Regions from separate parts of the Hydrogenovibrio crunogenus genome, predicted to be linked through region 3. Evidence: predicted binding sites of a transcription regulator. Region 3 holds the regulator's gene; each other region holds the start of a gene.
What was found. Region 3 encodes PhoB, which activates phosphate uptake and scavenging genes when phosphate is short. Its sites were predicted from a motif close to GNNTGTCATAAAACTGTCANAT; they were not measured.
Positions count from the first base shown of each region.

Region 1: the regulator PhoB is predicted to act here: its motif matches at 4,652-4,673, upstream of GHNINEIG_RS08420 (UDP-2,3-diacylglucosamine diphosphatase).
Region 2: the regulator PhoB is predicted to act here: its motif matches at 3,976-3,997, upstream of GHNINEIG_RS09235 (histidine phosphatase family protein).

Region 1 is NZ_CP032096.1:1,758,455-1,765,838, reverse strand. Features, by position in the region: gene GHNINEIG_RS08450 (ABC-F family ATPase) at 1-116, shown strand, start outside; gene GHNINEIG_RS08445 (DUF4136 domain-containing protein) at 223-801, opposite strand; gene GHNINEIG_RS08440 (DMT family transporter) at 891-1,796, opposite strand; gene GHNINEIG_RS08435 (glycosyltransferase) at 1,796-2,941, opposite strand; gene GHNINEIG_RS08430 (hypothetical protein) at 3,076-3,399, opposite strand; gene GHNINEIG_RS08425 (glycosyltransferase family 4 protein) at 3,465-4,538, opposite strand; gene GHNINEIG_RS08420 (UDP-2,3-diacylglucosamine diphosphatase) at 4,743-5,582, shown strand; gene GHNINEIG_RS08415 (diacylglycerol kinase) at 5,613-5,993, shown strand; gene GHNINEIG_RS08410 (peptidylprolyl isomerase) at 6,011-6,289, opposite strand; gene gshB (glutathione synthase) at 6,364-7,384, opposite strand, start outside.
Region 2 is NZ_CP032096.1:1,927,413-1,934,796, reverse strand. Features, by position in the region: gene GHNINEIG_RS09255 (GAK system ATP-grasp enzyme) at 1-38, opposite strand, end outside; gene GHNINEIG_RS09250 (aminoglycoside phosphotransferase family protein) at 31-1,668, opposite strand; gene GHNINEIG_RS09245 (amphi-Trp domain-containing protein) at 1,690-1,977, opposite strand; gene GHNINEIG_RS09240 (metallophosphoesterase family protein) at 1,998-3,209, opposite strand; gene GHNINEIG_RS09235 (histidine phosphatase family protein) at 3,219-3,932, opposite strand; gene nrdB (class Ia ribonucleoside-diphosphate reductase subunit beta) at 4,038-5,171, opposite strand; gene GHNINEIG_RS09225 (DNA-binding transcriptional response regulator) at 5,468-5,944, shown strand; gene GHNINEIG_RS09220 (ATP-binding cassette domain-containing protein) at 5,958-7,384, opposite strand, start outside.
Region 3 is NZ_CP032096.1:606,589-613,972, forward strand. Features, by position in the region: gene GHNINEIG_RS02820 (ABC transporter permease subunit) at 1-1,900, shown strand, start outside; gene pstA (phosphate ABC transporter permease PstA) at 1,912-3,558, shown strand; gene pstB (phosphate ABC transporter ATP-binding protein PstB) at 3,615-4,433, shown strand; gene phoU (phosphate signaling complex protein PhoU) at 4,477-5,220, shown strand; gene phoB (phosphate regulon transcriptional regulator PhoB) at 5,227-5,919, shown strand; gene phoR (phosphate regulon sensor histidine kinase PhoR) at 5,935-7,269, shown strand; gene GHNINEIG_RS02850 (inorganic phosphate transporter) at 7,302-7,384, opposite strand, start outside.

The DNA of each region.
Region 1 (7,384 bases), 1.2 Mb from region 3:
TATCTCATGACCGTGAGTTTGTTTCCTCTCTGGCGACCCGTTTATTAGTGATGTCTCCAGATGGGATAGACATTTATCAAGGCAACTATGAAGCGTATTTAGAAGAAAATACTTAATATCCTGTGAATAGAGGCAGGGACTGCTTGCTTCTTAATAAAAAAGCCGCGAACATGAGTTTTATGAACGCGGCTTTTTTGCGTTTGAAACAGAAAGATTCTTTTCTTACTTTGTCGTTGAAGGTGGATATTGCTCTAATAATTTTTGTACCACTTTATTAACCAACTCAGTGGTTTCTTCTGAATTCAGATGGTCTTCAATATAAGTTGTGCTGGTTCCTCGCCACAGCAATTTTTGATTGGTATCTAGGATATCAATCACCAACCGGCCTTCTTCATATTGCTCGACATCGGGTGAAGTCTGAATCCCTATTCCTCCATAGCTGCCACCGCCGAAGGTGCCAAAACCAATTGAAGTGGTAACCGGCTGTGAACGAATTTTTGATTTTGTACCGACGTGATAGGTAATAAAAGCATCCGGATTTTCAGTGACAAACTGATGGCCTTTCGCTTGCATTTCAGTCGTAATGGCTTTATCAATGCGTTTTGCAATTAAAGGGTTTTTCTTAGCAAATTCTGAAGCTTTCGGATCAATCTGTTTGTCCTTAGGCACCCACTGCAATGTTTTGATGGCTGTAAAGTTAGCGTTATCATCATAGTCCTGGCTTACTTGAATGCCGGAACAGGCACTCAGTAGTCCTAGAAAAGATAATATCCATACGGTGTTTAATATTTGTTTTTTCATGCTCGAAAGTCCTTTAGTGTCTTTTTTATTTTAATCCAACTGTCGGCCTAAGCAAATAGGGGCAGACTTAAAATACCCTGAAGGTCTGTTTATCGATTTATTGGAAGCTGTTTTTGGGTAATAAAATAGCTGCCAATAACGATAGGCAGTCCTCCTAATATCTGCGTCCAAGTCGGTGCGTCATCCAAATACCAATAAGCCAGTAATAACGTTAATAAAGGGGAAAAGGCATACAGTGCATTTACCTTGGTGATAGGAAGGAGGTGCAACGCTTCAACCCAAAGCATCTTAGAAATAAAGAAGACCAAACCGCCGGTTAAAACAATCCACAGCCATTGCGCTTGAATCATCTCCCAACTAGGGGCAGGTTCAAAATATAGTGCCAGTAAGTAAATGAAAGGCAACGCGATTAAGGTTCGAATCATTAAAATGGTTTCGCTAGAGACGAATGATCGGGCACGTTTTTGGTATAAGTTGGCAAACGGCGCAATGATGGCGGCCAATAATGCCAATCCATCCCCTAAATTGAGGGTGAGCTTGTTAGGGAATAAAATGACGACCGCCCCTAAAGTCATTAATACCACACCAACCAAATGACCTTTGCCCAGGGTTTCTCCCGGTTTTCGACCTAGAAATAAATAACTGAACAGCACCTGTAAAAAAAGAATAATTGCCACGTGACTGGGAGAGGTCGTTTGTAAAGCGAGAAAAATCAAACTGAATAAACTGGTGATGAATAAACTGGTGAGCGCTAAGTTTTTATAGGCCTCGGTGCGTTTTAACTCGCTGAGTTTTCCACGTATCAAAAACCAGCTCACTAACAACACGGCGGCGACAATTAAGCTATAAAAGTAGGCGTGTAATGCGCCTAATGCCACAACCGTAAAAAAGGCAAAAATTGGAAAGTGTGCTTCAATGATTGAGAGTAAAAGGGTGTATGCTTCCCCTTTAACTTGGGATTTATTGTGCGGTAGTGAGATGTTGGAATGAGACATTAAAGTATTTCTGTTAAGTGTTGATGCCGGAATTGTTGGAAAGACTTAACAATATCATATTGCTCCGCATTCGGTCGACTGTTGTTTGTCCAAAGGTGGCGAATTTCCTCCTGGGTTATCACCTTTTGAAGTGCATTCACCCAGGCCTGGGTATTATTGGCTTCAATAACTTGACCACTGTTCTCATGAAGAAGGCTTTGTGGCCCACCTTTATCCGAAACCAAACACCCAATTCCACTGGCCTGCGCTTCCATAATAACCTGCCCTAGCGTGTCTGTGGTGGAAGGAAAAATAAAGCAATCAGAAGATGCGTAAAGTTCTGAGAGCGCTTGACCTTGAATGGGGCCGAGAAAGTGGATATGAAAAGGGCGCATTTTATTAGCCCATTTTCGGTAACGACCTTCTCCTACCAGAATTAAGTCGGCTTTTAAGTCAGGGTTCTTTTGATAGAGCGTTTGCCAAACTTCCAGTAAAAAAGGGATGTTTTTTTCGATATTGATTCGACCAACATACAGTATTTTTAAGCGTTGGGGAGATAAATTAAATTTTTTCCAAATAGAAGGGGTTTGATAATCTGGATGGAACCGTTGTAAATGAGTGCCAGGAAAAAGGGTGGATGTTTTATTTTTAGACAGTTTAAGATCTTTTTGCAGGATGTCGAGATAGGTATCCGATCGAGAGAAGATGTGTTCAAAGTTCTGATAAAACCGGGTCATGGTTTTATCAGTCTGTTTTTTGACCCAGTTTGACCGGGTTAAATCGTATAGATAGGCTGGAAAATCGGTGTGATAGGTGCCAAACAATGGAATTGACAGTTTTTCAGCCTCTTTTTTGGCTGCCCAACCAAAAGGACCGGGAGTTGAAATGTGAACATGATCGGGTTGTTGGTCGATTAAGAATTGACGAATGGCTTTGCGACAGGGCAATACCAGATCTAGCTCTTGATAGAAAGGCATCGCCACTTTAAAGCGATAGGGCAAATTATGGATGTAAGAGGTATCCGGAATGGGTTTTGAGGTTGATGTGGCGATGTGTAGTTGAAAATTAAATTCTGGATGTTGATTTGCTTGCTCCCCCATGTCTTGAATGAAACGGGAAACACCATTCAAATCGCCGAGCGTATCGGTAAATAAACACACCTTCATGCTTTCATGTCCTTCCAAAATCAACTCGAAAGGCTTTATTTTAGAAGGTTTTAAAAAAACAATATGACAGCTTGTTGAAAGCTTTTTGACAGAAAAATCACCAGGCTTCGTTTATGGAGACCTTTCTTTTTAGATTAAAAGGGGAAGATTAAGTCACCAAATCCCCAGATAAAAGTACCTAAAATGACGGTGACATGCGTCATTTGAAATTTTTTACGATGCCATCTTGAGGGGCTTAAATCGGGGATATCATCCTCTGCAGAAATTTGATCCAATTTGGTATAAAGCCGAGCAAGTTCACCATGCAGTAAAGTGTACTCACTCATAACAGCCAATAGCACCACCAGACTGCCAAAACGACTGAACCAGGTGGGGTCAAACAGTAGTCCTAACAAGGCACCGATAAATCCAACGACCCAAGCGGCAACTAACAGAAGTAAGGCTTTATTCTTTGGCATTGTCATCTCTTTAGATAATGGTGAGAGCTTTATTCTAAAGAAATGTCGTACCGTTTTGTAATAATTTAAGTTTCTTTAGTAATGATGGCCAAGTGGTTCAGAAACTGCTGCGTCGCGGCTTGCCAGGTATAGTCGGGAATGGAGTTGGCAATGCTGTTGGGAGTCTTCAATAAACTCGCTTTTTCAATAGCGGTTTTCAAATCGTGATCTAGAACTCCGTTGACACCTTGAGTAATGATGTCTTTTGGCCCTGTTACCGGGAAAGCAGCTACAGGCGTTCCTGAGGCAATCGCTTCTAAGTTAACCACGCCGAAGGTATCCGTCAAAGACGGGAATACAAACACGCTGGCATTGGCGTAATATTCTGCCAGTTCCGATCCTTCTTTTGGGCCAACGAAATCAACATCAGGATAAGTCTTTTTCAGGTTTTCCAGATCGGGGCCTTTTCCTACCACAATTTTTTGTCCAGGAAGCTCAAGGTCTAAAAAGGCCGTGATGTTTTTTTCCGGTGCCACGCGTCCTACATATAAATAGCAAGGTGTTTGCTGTGATTGCTTCTGGTTAAGCGCTCGGTTCGGATTGAATAGTTCAGTATTGACTCCGCGGGTCATTAATACAAGATGAGGAAACCCTTTGCGTTTTAATTCATTCAAGATCGAAGGGGCGGGTACAAACGTGTTATAAGCAGGTCGATGAAACCATTTTAAAATATGGTATATCCAACGAGCTGGGATAGGAAATCGTTCGTGGATATACTCCGGATATTTGGTGTGATAGGCCGTAGTAAAAGGTAGCCGGTTTTTTAAGGCAATGCGCCTGGCTCTCCAGCCTAAAGCGCCTTCTGTGGCAATATGTATTGCGTCTGGATTAAAGCGTGTCATTCGTTTTTCCAAGTCTTTTGCTCGCCATACAAACGGAATTTCAGGGTAGGTGGGTAAGGGCATTGTGGCGTAATCGTTTGGGTGAATGACATCAACTTCAACCCCCGATTTATGCAGTTGTTGAACAAGTTGAGTCAGCGTGGTCACCACCCCATTCATTTGCGGCTGCCAGGCATCAGACACCAGAGTAAGTCGCTGAATACCTCTGGCATTTAATGAACTTGTTTGTTGAGTGTTTTGGTTGTGCGTATTGATCATAAAGCCACTTTTAAGAATCGTTGAATTAGTATGTTGATGGACGATTGCATTTCCTTTTACCGTAATGTGAGTATTTGAATGTAAGATGAATAAAATATGAAAAATACTTTATTTTCAGTCATTTAATTGTCACTAAAGCGTCATTTTTAAATAGATCGGCCTCGCTAAACTTGCCCAGAATTATCAAAAGTAGATGGGTTGTTTATGAAAGAGATGCCTTTGTCAAGCATGCCAGACTGGATGGAGAATATAGAAACTGATGATTTAATTGTTGCAGAAAACAATCATCAAACCTCTCACTATCGCAGTATTTTTATTTCCGATGTCCATTTAGGGTCGCGTGGTGCCAAAGCCGATTTCTTATCGGAATTTTTAAAATACAATCAATGTGAAAAACTGTATCTGGTGGGCGATATTATTGATGGCTGGCGTCTGAAAAAACGAATCTATTGGCCACAGGAACATACCAATGTGATCCGTCGCATTCTCACCAAAGCCAAGCGTGGCACGGAAGTGGTGTTTGTGACAGGAAATCATGATGATTTTCTGCGCCGTTATTCAGGGGTCGATTTTGGTAATATCTTGTTAACCGACGAAGCCGTGCATCAAACGGTTACTGGAGATAGCATTCTGGTGATTCACGGCGATAAATATGACAGTGTCATTCAAACCCAAAAATGGCTCGCGGTAATTGGGGACTGGGGGTACGAAAGTCTGGTTGTTTTGAATCGTTATTTCAACCGTATTCGACATAAGTGTGGTTTGGGCTATTGGTCTTTATCAGCATTTATTAAACAAAAGGTCAAATCGGCAGTTTCTTTCATTACCGCCTATGAAGAGGTCGTGGTGCAAGACTGTAAAAAACGAGGCTATAAGGGCGTGATCTGTGGTCATATCCATCATCCAGAAATTCGTGATATTGAAGGGATTGAATACTTAAATTGCGGTGATTGGGTCGAGTCTTGCACTGCCATTGTCGAAACTCAGGACGGTGATATGAAATTATTGCAATGGGTCGAAATTGGTCACCAGACGAACTCTTGATAGGGTTGATAATTGATTAAGGAGTATTGAATGAAACCTGGTCACAGGGGATTGGTTCGAATTTTTAAAGCCGCGGGCTATTCATGGCAAGGTATAAAAGCGTGTTATCAAAATGAAGCAGCCTTTCGCCAGGAGCTTTTATTATTGTTGGTACTAACGCCAGTAGCCATGTGGCTGTCGAATGAAGCGATTGAATTTATTCTGCTCATTGGGTCGGTCATTTTATTACTGGTGGTGGAATTATTGAATACAGCGATTGAAATGGTGGTGGATCGGCATGGTCAGGAGTGGCATGAACTTTCTGGACTGGCGAAAGATATGGGGTCTGCCGCTGTTTTTGTGATGATGGGATTTTGTTTACTGGTATGGGGAACTTTAATTCTGTCTCATTTACACTGGAGTTTATTTTAAAAGGGGGTCCCCCCAGGTTATTTTCGGTCGGTAATCCAAATTAAGTGGTAGCCAAACTGAGTTGGTATCGGTCCGTGTACTTCACCAATGGTTTCATTAAAGACGATTTGATCAAATTCGGGTACCATTTTTCCGGGACCAAAAATACCTAAGTCGCCACCCACTCGTCCGGAAGGGCATAAAGAATACTCTCTGGCAAGTTGGTCAAACGTTTCAAAATCGTTGATCTGTTGTTTGAGTGCCAGGCATTCCGCTTCGGTTTCCACGAGGATATGGCGTGCTTTTGCTTTTGTCATTGAGGTTCCCAAATCTAATGCAATTCAAGCCTCATGCCGGTTAAAAAATAACCAGGCCTGGGCAAAAATGACTGTTATTCCTCACCGTAAGTTTCAGCGTGTCTGAATTCACTGATACGTTTTAATAGGAATTCCAGCTCGGCATGTTTTTCTTCTTTTTCATTCACTTTTTCTTCGATAAAGTCGACGACATTTTTATGAAGCTTAACTTTGTTCAAGGCATTCACATTCGTAATCCCCCCTGGATTCAATACGTTTACTTCCAGGATTTTGTCGCCAATCATGTCGACACCGACAAAATATAATCCGTCCGCTGCCAGCTTGGGGCCGATTTTTCGACAAATCGCCATTTGAGAGTCGGTCATTTTATATTTGTGAGCGGTGCCACCAATCTGAATGTTGGCCCGCACGTCGCCTTCTGGAGGCTTACGATTATAAGCACCAATGAACTTACCATTCAGCATTAAAACTCGAACGTCGCCTTCTTCTGCGCCTTCAATATACTCTTGAACAATCACATAACTTTTATTCTGGCTGTCGATATAGAAGTCCAGAATCGAGTTGATACTGGTTTGAGCATTTTTTTCCAATACAATCACGCCATGCCCGCCAGAGGCATTTAACGGTTTTAGAATGACCTTGTCCCCAGGCATGTCATCAATGCGTTGGCGAATATATTCCTTGCTTTTAGAAACATGGGTAATCGGTAAAAAGTTGTTATTCGGATCATTGAATGTCGTGGTGTATAGTTTGTTGTTCGCTTTACGCATTCCGTCCACATCATTGATGATGACCACTTCATTTTTAACCGAATCCAAGAAGTTGAACACCATTGGATCAATTGGTGGATCACGACGAAACATAATGCAATCCAAGCCGTGTAGCGGCATCATTTTTTGTTCGAATTTTACTTTCTTGTAAAACTGTAAGATATTGTCTGGAATTTTTTCCATTGGCAAAATACGTTTCACATAACCATGAGTGACATTGTTGCGAACGGTTAGATTGCTCGGATAAAGAATCGAAACCTTATGACCGCGTTCTAAACATTCTTTAATAATGCGTAATGTTGAATTTTTGGCTGGGGTAATTGTT
Region 2 (7,384 bases), 1.1 Mb from region 3:
ACAACGCCTATTTTTAAAGATGATGTGTTTTTAATCATGAAATATCTCTTTCGGAATTCGATAAGTTAATCGCTCTTCATCCGTTAGTCGAATAACTTGTTCTATCAAATAACGACCTCGAAAATGCATGGATTTTGCATGCTCTTTATCTAAAACAAAACGGGTCGAGCTTAAAAATGAACGACTTAATCCTAATGCCATTCGTAAGTGATATGAGGTGTCATTGATGCCTTCTGCATAATCCGATCCGAACTGATAGATGGCCTGCATTGTTTGAGCAATGAGTTTTCGAACCTGAGAATCAAAGTTGGACAGTCGGTAACAAGAAACCATTAGAACGGAAAGATCTTGTACAAAGTCTAAGTATTCAGAGCGATGCAAATCAATGAAGTTGATTTCATTTTCTAAGGGATCATAAATGATGTTATCTAGGTTGAAATCACCATGAATGTAAACAGAAGGAGGGCAGCTTAGAGTCTCTTCTACATCCTCTGCAGCATCGATCAATTGCCCTAATGCCTGGTTTTTGACGCCATTGATACTGACAGTTTGCAATTTAAAGTCTGGGTGTACGTCATAAATATCATGCAGTCTTTTTTTGAGTTGTCGCATATAGTGTGCAGGATGGACTTCGTCGGATTGCGTTTCTTGCCAGATCTTTCGTAACGTATTGAATAAAGTGTTTAATGCTGCTTTTAAGTTCTTTCGGTCTTTCTCGACCAATAACGTTTCAAAAGTATCGCCGGTCAGGTATTCAAACAGCAGGGCAGCTTTATTGCCATTTTTATGATAGGAGTACACTTTAGGCGCTATGCCTGGAAAAATTTCGTGCCAGCTTTCAATGCCGGTTTTTTCTTCTTTCAGTTTGGTTTTATCACCTTCCTTGAAAACTGCCAACATTTGGCCTTCTGATTCCTCGGCATTCATCACGCCTGAAATCGTACAGCCAGACTTGGTTTCTCCCATTGCACGAATGCTTAAGGCATCTTCTTGTGGACTCAGTTGTAATGCGCTTAAAGTGGCTTCCAGGGAGTGATAACGATCGATCTGGATCATCTGCCCCATGTTGGCCGAAATAATCCCTTCACCAATTCGAAGCAACGCTTCTCCCATTTCACTGATGTCTCTTAAAATAAAGCTGGCATTTAAAAGCGATTCAGTTTGCTGTCCCTTTTTTAAACGTGTTTTATACTTTTCCAGTTGCTGGTCACATCGTTTATCAATGTGGACTTTTAGTCGACAAATATCAATGGCTAGGGTTGAACTTTCCGATTCAATTGCCGGTTCAATCAACTCCAATCCAATCTGAAGGTCTTTGATGGCTTTGAAAACCGCTTTTTTTCGTAGAAGTTTTAGGGCACTAGAGGATTGTTTTGCTTGAAAGACAATGGCCTGTAATTGTCGAGAGAGTGCTTTGAGACTTTGGTTCAAATGTTCATAGCTTTGGACAGTAATTTGAGTTTCTTCATCATTGTTGTCTGTCAGATAGACCGATGCTCGGTTAAGCAGATTGACATGAATATTGTCGATATAATCGACGCGTTTTAAACTGATTTCCGCCGCTTTATGTTCGCCCGTTTCAAAAAATAAATTTACGGCATCCAGTTGTTTCTGCACTTCAATGATCAGAAACCGTAAGGGGTCGTAAAGTTCGGTGAGTATCTGCATAAATCGGTATCTGTTATCGGATTACTTTTTAGGTTTCTTGGGATCAATGAATAACGGTGACTCTTCAAAGTCACTGCTTTGATCAGAAGACCAGCTGATTTTAATATTCAGTGTTTGTCCTTTTTTGGTCTGGTTAGCTTTAATTCTTAAATTAGCCAACTTTTGAGGCGTCAGAATGAAGTCGTCTTCTTCGTCGCTGAATTCAATGGCGCCTTTTTTAAATCCTTGTGTGATCGCTTTCAGGTAACTGGTAATGGAATCTTTATCCTGTAAGGATTCATGTTCAAAGTACTTATCTTTTTTTGCCATATTGGTAACCTTTAGAACGCTTAGTGTTGCTTAAGCTGCTTGGGATGAAATTGTTTTGTTGCAGGGAAATCACTGCTTAAAGCTGATACCATCCCATCTGAATAGAAAATTGTAACAGCTTCCCCAAGGGTTTGTATGTTAGATTTTCGACGACAATTTGTATTTATCAAGGTGTCACACTCAAAATTTAACAGCCCTTGACGAACAAAAAGTTGTTGTCCCTGTTGATGGCTGCGGTGACCATTCACCATCGCAAAAATCTTGTTTTGCTTTAACGAGCACGCCCCTTTTTCGGTCAGTGGCCAGTCATTGTCTCGGTATTTGGTTCGAAAAACATTGCCGAATTCGCTGTAATACATTTCAAAAATTTGGCCAGCTTGCATTTGGCGGCGGAATTGTTGGTTTAAACGTTCAATAGAGTCATATTTCATTTTCTCTGCAAATTGGTCGTCCAAACCGGCATGACTGAAACAATAGCTGCCAGAAACATGGACTAAATCCATATTTTGGAAGAACCAGGCAAACTCTCCATCCTGGTCGATAAATAAGTGCTTTGCCATCTGTGCGGCTTGATAAACTTGTGTCAGTGTCAAGCCATGTTCGAAACATGCTTGGATAAAATCGGTTTGTTTTTTTTCAATCTGGCGTATTTCTTTCTGGATTTTTTGAAAAGAAAGATCGTCTTTGACCGATTCAGGAAAGGTACGAAACCAGTTTTTGGGCGGTAATAGGACGGCCTTTATCTCTGCCTCACTTAAAGAACAGGGCGTCATGTCTTGGCAGTATTCATGATAAATTTCGCTAAGCAGGCTGACTGTCTTTCTGCCCATTCGAACAAAGAAGTGAGCTTGCTTTGGGTTGTCCATAAAATCGATAGCCAGTAAACCAGCATAAATACGGACGTCATGGTTACCGGCAAGCAGAATCAAATCGCAATGTGTTTGTCTGAGTTGCTGAATCAATTTAAATAGCGCAAGGTTACTGGGACCTTTGTCAAAGCAGTCGCCTCCGATAATAATTTGACCGTGCATTCCTTTAGTGGTGAGCTCAATAGACTCAACTGTACTGTCGAGAGTCACTAGATAGCTGAGTTTAAGTGATCTTAAAAAAGCTTCTGCATCGGCATGTAAGTCACAAAAAAAGTAGGTGTCCTGGCTGGGCGCAAGCCAGCGATCAACTGGTAAAGGCGTTGTTAATTCAGGTTGCCAGGGGATGACGCTTGACGCATACATAATTTTTCCTCAGTCAATCAATGAAATGTTGATGGCAGGTCTTTTTTTCCATTCACCTGCAATTTTTTTCCACTGCCCAGAAGCTGGAAAGTATTCAAAAAACAAAGGTTTTGCGTGATACATGGAGAGTTTGGTAATGTCCTCAAATTCCAAAATTCCCAACAGGTGAGCAGCGTGGCGAAAAGCTGCACCATGCCCCACCATGACTTTAAGTTGAGATTGGTTTTGTTTAACCAGTTCATCGAAATGTCGAACAATGACGTTTTTGACTCTTTTCCCTGCCTGCATTAATGATTCCGCGCCATCATAGGGCAGGCAATAGTGACTGTCAGATTTCCAGTTTGTGGGCGGATTGGAAAAGCGGGGATCCTGCGCCAGATAGCTTTCGATTTCTGCGATAGTGAGATTTGCCATCACACCAACCGAGCGTTCATGTAAGTCCTTTTCGGCATGAACACTTAGAGTGTTTGAGTGCTCAACCTGTAGAACGGATTGTATAAGATCGGCGGTTTGCCAAGCTCTTAAGGCATTGGAACTTTCGATTTCTGAACAAAGCGGGATGGTATTTTCGGCGATAAAGGTTTGTAGTTGAAAGGCCGCTTTGAGGGATTGTTGGAGTCCTATAGGAGTCAATGCACCTGGCTGGAGCGCACTCGGTGTATTGGGACGTTGATCGTAATCACCGTGTCGGACAAAAGCTAATATATATCTTGGTTGTTTCATGCAACCAAGTATAGAGAGCTTATTTGAAACCTAAGTGATAGCGATGTGACAGTTTTATAACAATTGGCAGGCTTGCTGGCCACAAGCCCAAGAGAAAAGGTGAGGTTAAAGCGCGAAATCGTTGAAGTCGTCTTTATCGACTGTTGAATCGACCTGACCGACTAAATAAGAACTGATTTCGGATTCCTGTGGCGCCACTTGCACGTTATCGGACACTAACCAGTTGTTCATCCATGGCAGAGGGTTGCTTTTATTTTCAAAAATAGGGTCCAGTTTGATGGCTTTAATGCGGGTATTGGTGATGTATTCCACATAATCTTTGAGGATGCCGGCATTTAGCCCGATCATTGATCCATCTTTAAATAAGTAATCTGCCCATTCCTTTTCTTGTTCTGCCGCTTCACGGAAAATCTGATAAACCTTGTCTTCATTTTCTTTAGCAATGTCCATCATTTCTGGATCATCTTTTCCTTCACGCAAGATGTTGATTAAGTGTTGCGTTCCTGATAAATGCAACGCTTCATCTCGGGCAATCAGTTTAATGATTTTGGCGTTCCCTTCCATCAGGGAACGTTCAGCGAATGAGAAGCTACATGCAAAAGAAACATAGAAGCGGATCGCTTCTAAAACGTTGACGGAAACAATGGTTAAGAACAATGCGGTTTTAATTTCTTTACGGAAGGCATCATCCTTTTCCAAATCGATTTCTTCAGCATACATACGATTTGTCAGATTGATGAGTTTGTCGTAGTAAACGGTCACACTGATGGCACGTTTGACAATTTCTTCATTGGTTACAATGTCGTCAAATACCAAAGATGGGTCTGATACGATATTACGAATGATATGAGTATAAGAGCGACTGTGGATGGTTTCCGAAAAAGACCAGGTTTCAATCCAGGTTTCCAGTTCCGGAATCGACACCAACGGTAGCAAGGCGACGTTAGGTGAACGGCCTTGTACGGAATCCAATAGTGTTTGGTATTTTAGGTTACTGATGAAAACGTGTTTTTCATGTTCAGGTAAATTAGCATATTCGCCTCGATCTGAAGATAAATCGATCTCTTCAGGTCGCCAGAAAAAACTGAGTTGCTTTTCAATCAACTTTTCAAAAATCGGGTGTTTTTGTTGATCATAGCGCGCCACATTGACGTTTTGACCAAAGAACATCGGTTCTTTCAAAGCGTTGTTCGAAGAACGGCAAAAAGTTGAATAGGTGTGTTTTTCATTACAGCTCATAGGGCAAATTTCCTGCAAAATAGCAAATTTTAAGGTTACGTTAACCGTTATTTCAGTTTAACAGTAGGTGAAAATTGTATCTTATTTTAGAGCTTGTTGAGATACGTTTTCTAAGAGTTTTTTTATAGCATCATGAATGGATTATTTTACAGCGAATTTCTTTAAATGCAATTAATAACTATTATTGTTTGTAGTGAAGGGAACTGATCAGGCGTTTGGTTTTTAATAGCTTTTTAACCTGACTTTATTGATAATGATAAGAACTATCGATAAAGCGCCTTTAAAAAGGGTGAGGTATGCAGCTTAAACAATCGTTAATGTGGTTAAAGGGACGACGCATTATTGTATGTGATCCGGACTTGGGGCGACTGGATCGGTTGCGACAGTTCTTTAAAGGATTTGGACTTGAAGTGGTTGCCTTGAGTACAGCAAAACAGGTAACGGCGGAAATCGAAAAGCATCATTACTCAACCCGCCGGGTTTATTTGGCAGTTTTAATCGATCAGTCTCTTGCACAAGCTGTCGTGGAAGTTTGGGGGCAGGTGACCCATGACAACCCGACAATTTTATCTACGCCTGTGGTGTTAATGCGACAGGCGTCTGATTTGTCTGAACTGCAGGGGTTGATTGAAAAAGGGTATTTTAAATATCAACTCGATCAACCGCCATCTTCCAAAGCATTACTGCGGTTGCTTATTCGCTTGAACCGTTGGAAAAAATGGCAAAAAGAGCTTTCAAGTCGGCCTCGCCCCAGCGTCTTTTTAAAACGTTGAGCAATAACTTGCGTTAATCGTTTAGTTGGGCTTCCAGGTGTTCCCAGCGTTCAAATGCGGCTTCAAGTTCCGACTCACAAGTGTTTAGACGGTCAATGACTTCTTGTGTGTTGTCTTGCTGGTAAAAATCCGGTGCACTCATCTGCTCATTTAATTTTTCCAGTTCTTGTTCTAGCGTTTCTATTTGTTGAGGCAGCGCATCGTATTCTCGCTGGTCTTTATAACTCAGCTTTTTGGGTTTTTTAGAGGCCTTACTCTCCTCTTCCGAAGATGAATTTTCGCCAGGCCTGGTTGCTTTGGCTGTTTTTTCGGTTTGTTTTTCAAGCGTGGCAGATTGAGCTAAATGGTCAGGGCGTTGACGTAACCAGTCATCATAGCCGCCGATATATTCATTCACGATGCCCGGTGCATCGAACACGATTGAACTGGTCGCCACACTGTTTAAGAAAGCCCGGTCATGGCTGACAATCAGGACGGTACCGGGATAGTCGAGTAATAATTCTTCTAGCAGTTCAAGGGTCTCGATATCCAAGTCATTGGTCGGTTCATCCAAAATCAACAAGTTAGACGGTTTGGAGAATACTCGAGCAAGTAACAAGCGGTTGCGTTCACCACCCGATAAAGCCTTCACTTGCTGTCTGGCCCGTTCCGGGCTGAATAAGAAGTCGGACAGATAGCTCATGATGTGCTTACGCTGTCCATTGATCTCGACATAGTCCGATTCTTCAAGCACACTTTCAACCACCACTTTATTTTCGTCGAGTTGGTCTCGGTGCTGGTCAAAATAAGCAATCTGAATGTTGGTTCCCAGTTTTACTGTGCCGGACTGCGGTTCAAGTTTACCAAGCAACAGTTTGAGTAAGGTGGATTTACCACATCCATTGGCACCAATAATCCCAACCTTATCACCCCGTAAAATCATGGTTGAAAAATCCTGAATGACCGGCTGGTCAGGCCAAGCAAAGGATAAATTTTCAACTTCAATGACTTGTTTACCAGAGTTCGCCCCTTGGTTAAATTGCAGATTCGCCTTACCTTGTTGTGAGCGTCGCGCTTTATGTTCTTCCCTGAGTTTTTCCAAGGCACGAACGCGGCCTTCGTTTCGGGTGCGTCGTGCTTTGATGCCTTGACGGATCCAAACCTCTTCTTGTGCCAGTTTTTTATCAAACTCGGCATTGGTTTTGGCTTCAGATTCCAATTGTGCTTGTTTACGCTCTAGGTAAGTTTTGTAATCGCACTCCCAGTTATGTAACTGCCCACGATCCACTTCCACAATACGTGTTGCAAGCGCCTGTAAGAAGGAGCGATCATGGGTGATGAAAATCAAGCTGCATTGCAGGTTTTTAAGAAAGTCTTCCAGCCATTGAATGGACGGAATGTCCAAGTGGTTGGTGGGCTCGTCCAGTAATAGAATATCCGGATTTTGGATCAGGGCTTGCG
Region 3 (7,384 bases):
CGGACAAAAAGTGACCAGTTTTGCTACCGTCAATAATCCTAATAAAATTATTGCATTTGGGTTGTCGGATGGAACAGTACTGTTTGCAAAATATGATTACGAAGTGTCTTATCCAAATAATGTTCGAACCATTACGCCTTCTCTAACCTTTCCTTATGGTGAAGACCCGCTTGAACTCGGGGATACGGCGATTAAAAAAGTCGCTGCACGAGTCAATGATTCTCAGTTGGTACTGGCTTATCAAGTCGAAGGCGATAACACTATCCACTTGAAGCAATTTGATAAAATCGAATCAATGCTGACCGAAGGTGTGACGCTTGAAGAGTATGCCTCAGGCACTGTCTCTAATAACCTAAACACAAATTGGTTGATGCTGGGCGGTAATATGCGAAACCTTTATCTGGTTTCAAATAATGGCGCGGCTCTTTATTTTAATATTGGTGATATTTCAAACCCAGAATTGTTACAAAAAGTGAATTTGGTCACTGGAGACGAGACCATTTCATCACTTCATTTTTTATTAGGGGATTATTCCTTGATGGTGGGTACCAACAAGGGGCGGGTTTTGCAGTGGTTTCCGGTAAGAGATGAAAACAATAACTTTCAATTAGAATCGATTCGCAGCTTCAACGTTTCCAGTAAACCTGTCACCTACATTGCGATAGAGCATAACCGTAAAGGTTTTGTAACGCTCGATCAATCAAATCAAATCAATTTATATAATGCCACGTCTGAACGTCATTTAGCTTCTGAACAATTATCATCAGGCTTGAATTATATCTTAATCGCGCAAAGAGCGAACGGTGCCCTGGTGGAAACCGCAGATGGCAAAATCGTTACTTATGATATTGAAAATGAACACCCAGACGTCTCGTTTTCAAGCTTATGGGGTAAAGTCTGGTATGAAGGATATGAAGAGCCTTCATATACTTGGCAGTCATCGTCTGCCAGTGCCGATTTTGAACCTAAGTTTTCAATGGTTCCTTTGACTTTCGGTACGATTAAAGCCGCGTTGTATTCGATGTTGTTTGCGGTGCCGATCGCCGTTTTGGCCGCCATTTATACAGCGTTTTTTATGGATAATAAAACCCGTCAAGTTGTTAAACCAGCCATTGAATTGATTGAAGCACTTCCGACGGTTATTTTAGGGTTTTTGGCAGGGCTTTGGCTGGCGCCGTATATGGAGGCGAACCTTGCCGGATTCTTTGCTATTGTGGTTGTCGTACCGCTTGGCGTCATGCTCTTTGGGTTCGGTTGGTCCAAGCTTCCAGAGCCATTGCGCTTACTGGTTCCGACAGGAAAACGTGCCATTTTAATGATTCCCGTGGTGATCTTTTTGGGGTGGGTTGCCTTATCCTTAAGTTCACCTATAGAAAATACATTCTTTCATGGTGACATGCGCCACTGGTTGACCTACAGTGCAGGTATTGACTTCGATCAACGTAATGCTTTGGTTATTGGTTTTGCCATGGGGTTTGCGCTGATTCCAACCATTTTCTCAGTGGCAGAAGATGCTATCTACAATGTACCAAGCTACTTGGTGAATGGGTCGCTAGCGTTAGGAGCAAGTGGTTGGCAAACCTTAGTTGGTGTGGTTTTGCCAACGGCAAGTCCCGGTATTTTCTCCGCGATTATGCTTGGGTTCGGGCGTGGTATCGGTGAAACGATGATTGTCTTAATGGCTTCCGGTAACACACCATTGATGGATGTGAATATTTTCCAAGGGATGAGAACTTTGTCTGCCAACTTGGCTGTTGAAATGCCTGAAGCAGAAGTTTACAGCTCGCACTATCGAGTGTTGTTCTTATCGGGATTGATTTTGTTTATCTTCACATTTGTCTTCAATACGCTGGCGGAAGTAGTGCGTGAGCGTATGCGTCGTAAGTATGGATCTTTATAAAGGATATTGACATGAAAGAGTGGTTTAAAAAAGGCGAGCATTGGGTTTGGTTTAGTGCGTCAACTGTCAGTATCAGTGTTGTATTGGTGATTGGGTTGTTGTTAATGATTTCATTTCGTGGGTTGGTACATTTTTGGCCCCATGAAGTGTATGAATATGAAGTAAAGACAGACAATGGCAAAATTGAGCAGGTTGTCGGCGAGCTACATGACACCAAACTAAAAGAATTCCAGGATAAATCTTATAAAGATGGGATTAAGAAAATTCCTCAGTTCTTGGTTAAGGTTGGGAACAGAGATGTTTATGGGATCGATTTCCGTTGGATCAATACCGCACAAATCGTTGGACGCCAAGATGTGTTAGCCGATGATGTGACGGTTGTCGAACGATATGAGTGGGGAAATGTGTATGGGCAGTTAGCCTCTATTAAACAAGATGGGAAAGTCCTCGCAACAGGAGAAAATGTTCTTCCAAAAATGCAAAAGCTTGTGGATGATGGACAAGCTATTAATGCTGAAATTAATCATATTGAAAAAGTTGTTCTAGGAGGGATTAACTATGAACTGGAACAACTGCGTTTAGAACAAAAACGCTTAGAGGCGAAAGGCTCATATTCAGATGAAAAGGCACGAGAGCTTGATGAAAAGCGTAAAGAGCTTAATGCTAAGTTTGAATCGCATCAAGCGTCCTTAAAAAAACTGTATAAAGAATCAAAAGATTTAGGTGAAGTTACGCTTGATATTGCGGGTGGAAAAGTCATTCATGTGCCTATTAAATCGATTGTGCGCTTCTGGCAACCCAATAATATGGCGTTGAGTGAAAAAGTTGGTTTTTTCTTTGACTCGATTGGACACTTTTTATTGGATGAACCGCGTGAAGCGAATACCGAAGGTGGGGTTTTTCCAGCAATAATCGGGACCATTACGATGGTGATTCTGATGGCAATCTTTGTCACCCCAATGGGCGTCATCGCCGCCATTTATATGAGCGAATATGCCAGAAACGGATTGGTCTTGAGAACGGTTAGAATTTCCATCAATAACCTTGCAGGAGTGCCCTCTATTGTATTTGGTATCTTTGGGTTGGGATTCTTTGTTTATATTATAGGGGGGTCAATTGATGAACTCTTCTATAGTTATGCTTTGCCAAGCCCAACCTTTGGGACCCCTGCCTTGTTGTGGGCCTCTTTGACTATGGCTTTGTTGACTTTGCCTGTGGTTATTGTCTCAACGCAGGAAGGGCTTTCTCGTATTCCAAGAGCTTTAAGAGAAGGTGGTCTGGCCTTGGGTGCGACCAAATCAGAAACCATTATGAAAATTGTGCTTCCTATGTCGATGCCTGCAATTATGACAGGGTTGATTCTGGCAGTTGCTCGTGCAGCGGGGGAAGTGGCCCCGTTGATGTTAGTCGGAGTGGTGAAATTAGCGCCTGAGCTGCCTATTGATTTGAATGCTCCATTTGTGCATTTGGATAGAAAATTTATGCACCTTGGTTTTCATATTTATGATGTAGGCTTCCAGAGTCCCAATGTTGAAGCTTCTCAGCCTTTAGTGTATGCCACATCATTATTATTGGTATTAATCATTGTCGGCTTGAATTTAGGGGCGATTACCATTCGTAATAAGTTAAGAGAGAAATACAAAGCCTTGGATAATTAAGCTTTGAGCCATTAAAAATTTATTGAAAATAGAATTTAAGAAATAGGAATTTTGTTATGAGCGAACAAAATATGAGTATTGCGATTGATCGTCACCACCGTGGAATGACTTTGGACAGTGAGCAAACCGCCATTGTCGTTAAGAACTGGAATCTATATTATGGATCAAAGCAAGCCTTACACAATATTACGATGAAGCTACCGCAAAACCGTGTCACCGCTTTTATTGGGCCATCTGGGTGTGGTAAATCGACCTTATTGCGTTGTTTTAATCGAATGAATGATTTGATTGACATTGTCAGCGTAGAGGGAGAAATGCTACTGCATGGTGAAAATATGTATGCCAAAGAAATGGATGTGGCAGCGTTAAGACGTCGTGTGGGTATGGTGTTTCAGAAACCAAACCCGTTTCCTAAGTCTATTTATGAAAACGTTTGTTATGGTTTACGCTTACAGGGTATTAATGATAAAAATGTGTTAGATGAGACGGTAGAGTGGGCATTGAAAGGTGCAGGGCTTTGGGAAGAAGCCAAAGATCGTTTGGATGAAAATGCATTGGGACTTTCTGGCGGACAACAACAGCGTTTGTGTATTGCTCGTGCTATTGCCATCAAGCCGGAAGTGTTGTTACTGGATGAGCCAACTTCTGCATTGGATCCAATTTCGACATTGGCCATTGAAGAACTTATCTTTGAATTAAAGAAAGATTTTACAATTTTGATTGTGACGCATAATATGCAACAAGCAGCAAGGGTTTCGGACTATACCGCATTTATGTATATGGGAGACTTAATAGAGTATACCGATACGGATTCACTCTTTACGAACCCTCAAGTTAAACGCACCGAAGATTATATCTCTGGTCGTTACGGCTAGTCTTTTTATTGGGTTAAAATAACAATAAGTAAGGAGTTTACGCATGGATAAGCAAGAATTTAGCACACATATTTCTGAAATGCTGAATCGAAATCTGGAAGATTTATTCAACCACATTCTAGAAATGGGTGGGATGGTTGAACGCCAACTTGAAAATGCGCTTCAGTCTTTGGGCAGCTCAGACATTGATAAAGCACAGGAAGTGATTTCGTTTGACAAAGCAATCAATCAAGCGGAAATGGAAATTGACCGTTTGTGCGCCAAAGTACTGGCTCGCCAGCAACCTACTGCATCTGATTTACGTTTGATATTGGCTGCGATTCGTATCGCGATTGACCTTGAAAGAATGGGCGATGAAGTGGTGAAGCTTGCCAAAATGGTTCTTGTTTTCGGTAAGCATGATGGCGTGAAATGTTCAGATATCCAAGGCTATCCTGAGTTGGTTGATATTTCAAACCGTTCAAGTGTGATGCTTAAAATGACATTGGATTCTTTCGCCAGAGTGTCAACCGATGGCGTTGGTAAAGTCATTCGAGAGGAAGAAGTGATTGATGATATCTTCAAAAAAATAGAAAAAGATCTTAAAGAGTCATTAAAAACATCCCCGGATAAAATCGAATGTTTAATGGAAATGATTATTGCATTAAGAGCGGCCGAGCGCGTTTCAGATCATGCCAGAAATATTGTTGAAAGTATTTTGTATCTGGTTCAAGGTGATGATGTTAGAAACCTGGATGAAGCTCGGTTGAATGAACTATTAAAAACATTAGAGTCACCGAAAGGATAATCCAGTATGGCTGAGCAATGCATTTTAGTTGTGGAAGATGAGGCAGCGATTCGTGACATGTTAAGTTTCACCTTAACCGCTGCAAACTATAAAGTCATTGAGGCACCAAATGCAGAGCAAGGCTGGAAATTGCTGCTTGAGCATCAACCCGACTGTGTATTATTAGACTGGATGCTTCCTGGTGTGTCAGGAATCTCTTTGGCACAGCGAATTCGTCAAAATGATCAAACAGCCACCACGCCCATTATTATGCTGACTGCACGAGGAGAAGAAAATGATCAAGTGCAAGGCTTTGAGTCTGGCGCAGATGATTATGTGGTTAAACCCTTTTCTCCAAGAGCGCTGGTCGCACGAGTGAAAGCTTTATTACGGCGCCAATCTCCTGAAAAAAGCACCTTAGATTTGATTAAAACCGGGCCACTTAAACTGGACCTGTCCAGCTATCGTTTTACAGTGAATGATGAAGAAGTTAAACTGGGGCCGACAGAATTTAAATTAATGCAGTTCTTTATGACGCATTCAAACCGCGTTTATACACGGGTTCAGTTACTGGATCAGGTTTGGGGTGAAAATGTCGTTGTAGAGGAAAGAACGGTTGATGTTCATATCCGACGTTTAAGAAAGCTATTAGATCCGGTCGGAGCTGCGGATTATATTCAAACCGTCAGGGGAGCTGGCTACCGTTTCTCCGTCGATTAAGGAGCGTTAGCGTCAGTGTCGAAAGGAATTTCTAGAGAACTAACCTGGATCGTGGCAGGTTTATGGATTGCTCTTTTCTTTGGCTGGGCAACCGATTTATGGACAATCACCCTTTTAGCCTATTTTCTCTTTTATGTTGCCCGCCAACTTTATAGTATCAAACGCTTTGAACAGTGGATGAAAGGGTCAACTAAAGTTCCTTATCCACCAAGTTCCGGTTTGTGGGGAGAGCTGAGTTACTTAGTGTCTCGCAAACAGCGTTCGCTTGAAAAGCACGCAGACCTACAATTTTACAAATCAGAACAATTCTTAGCCGCTTCCATGACGATTCCGGATGCGATCATTTCCTTAAATGAATATAACCAGATTGAGTGGTTTAATAAGTCCGCTAAAAAAATCTTCAAACTCAAGCACAGCGATACCGGGCGTAAAATTGAAACCTTGTTTCGTCATCCGGATTTTATTCAGTATTTAAAATCAAAACATTATGGCAAAGGGATGATTTTGCAATCCTTAAACGGAATGCCTAGAGTGTTTAATATCAAACTGTTTCCATATTTTAAAGAACATAAACTTTTGATTGTGAAGGATATTCATGAGCTGTATAACTTGGCTCAGATTAGGCGAGATTTCGTGGCCAACGCTTCGCATGAATTACGGACGCCATTAACCGTGTTGAATGGCTATCTTGAAGTCATGATTGACAGTATTGAACCTTCATCAACCTGGCAAAAACCGTTGGAGCAGATGCATCAGCAGTCTTATCGAATGCAATCCATTATTGATGACCTGTTGACGCTGTCTTCCATGGAGTCGGAAACGATCACCGGGAAGCAAAAACAAGTGAATGTGCCGCAAATTTTGCAGGAAATGCATATTGATGCGGAACAAATGAGCCACGGCAGACACTCGATTGATTTTAAAGTCGACATGAATTTGGCTTTAAAGGGATTTGAAGAGCCGTTAAAAAGTGTGTTTATGAACTTAATTTCAAATGCCATTCGTTACACGCCAGAAAATAAATCCATTGAAGTGCGTTGGTATCATGACAAAAGAGGCGCGCATTTTGAAGTGCAAGACCATGGCATTGGGATCGCGCAAGAGCATTTGAGTCGTTTAACTGAGCGTTTTTATCGGGTGGATACGGCTCGTTCAAGAGACACTGGCGGAACAGGACTGGGTCTTGCCATCGTAAAACACATTCTGGAAAGGCATCACGCTAAATTAGTCGTGACCAGTCAGCTGGGAATAGGGTCTGTCTTTCGATGTGACTTCCCAAATAGAGCGGTGATTCTATTACAGGACTCCGACAGTGAGTCGCGGGATAAAAAAATACCTAGTCGAAGCTAGGTATTTTATAAGAAACGTATATCATTGACACATTACGGAAGCATCATTCCTCGAATGGTGAAATAGATGATGGCTGCTAGCATGGCTGAAGCCGGTACGGTGATGATCCAAGCGG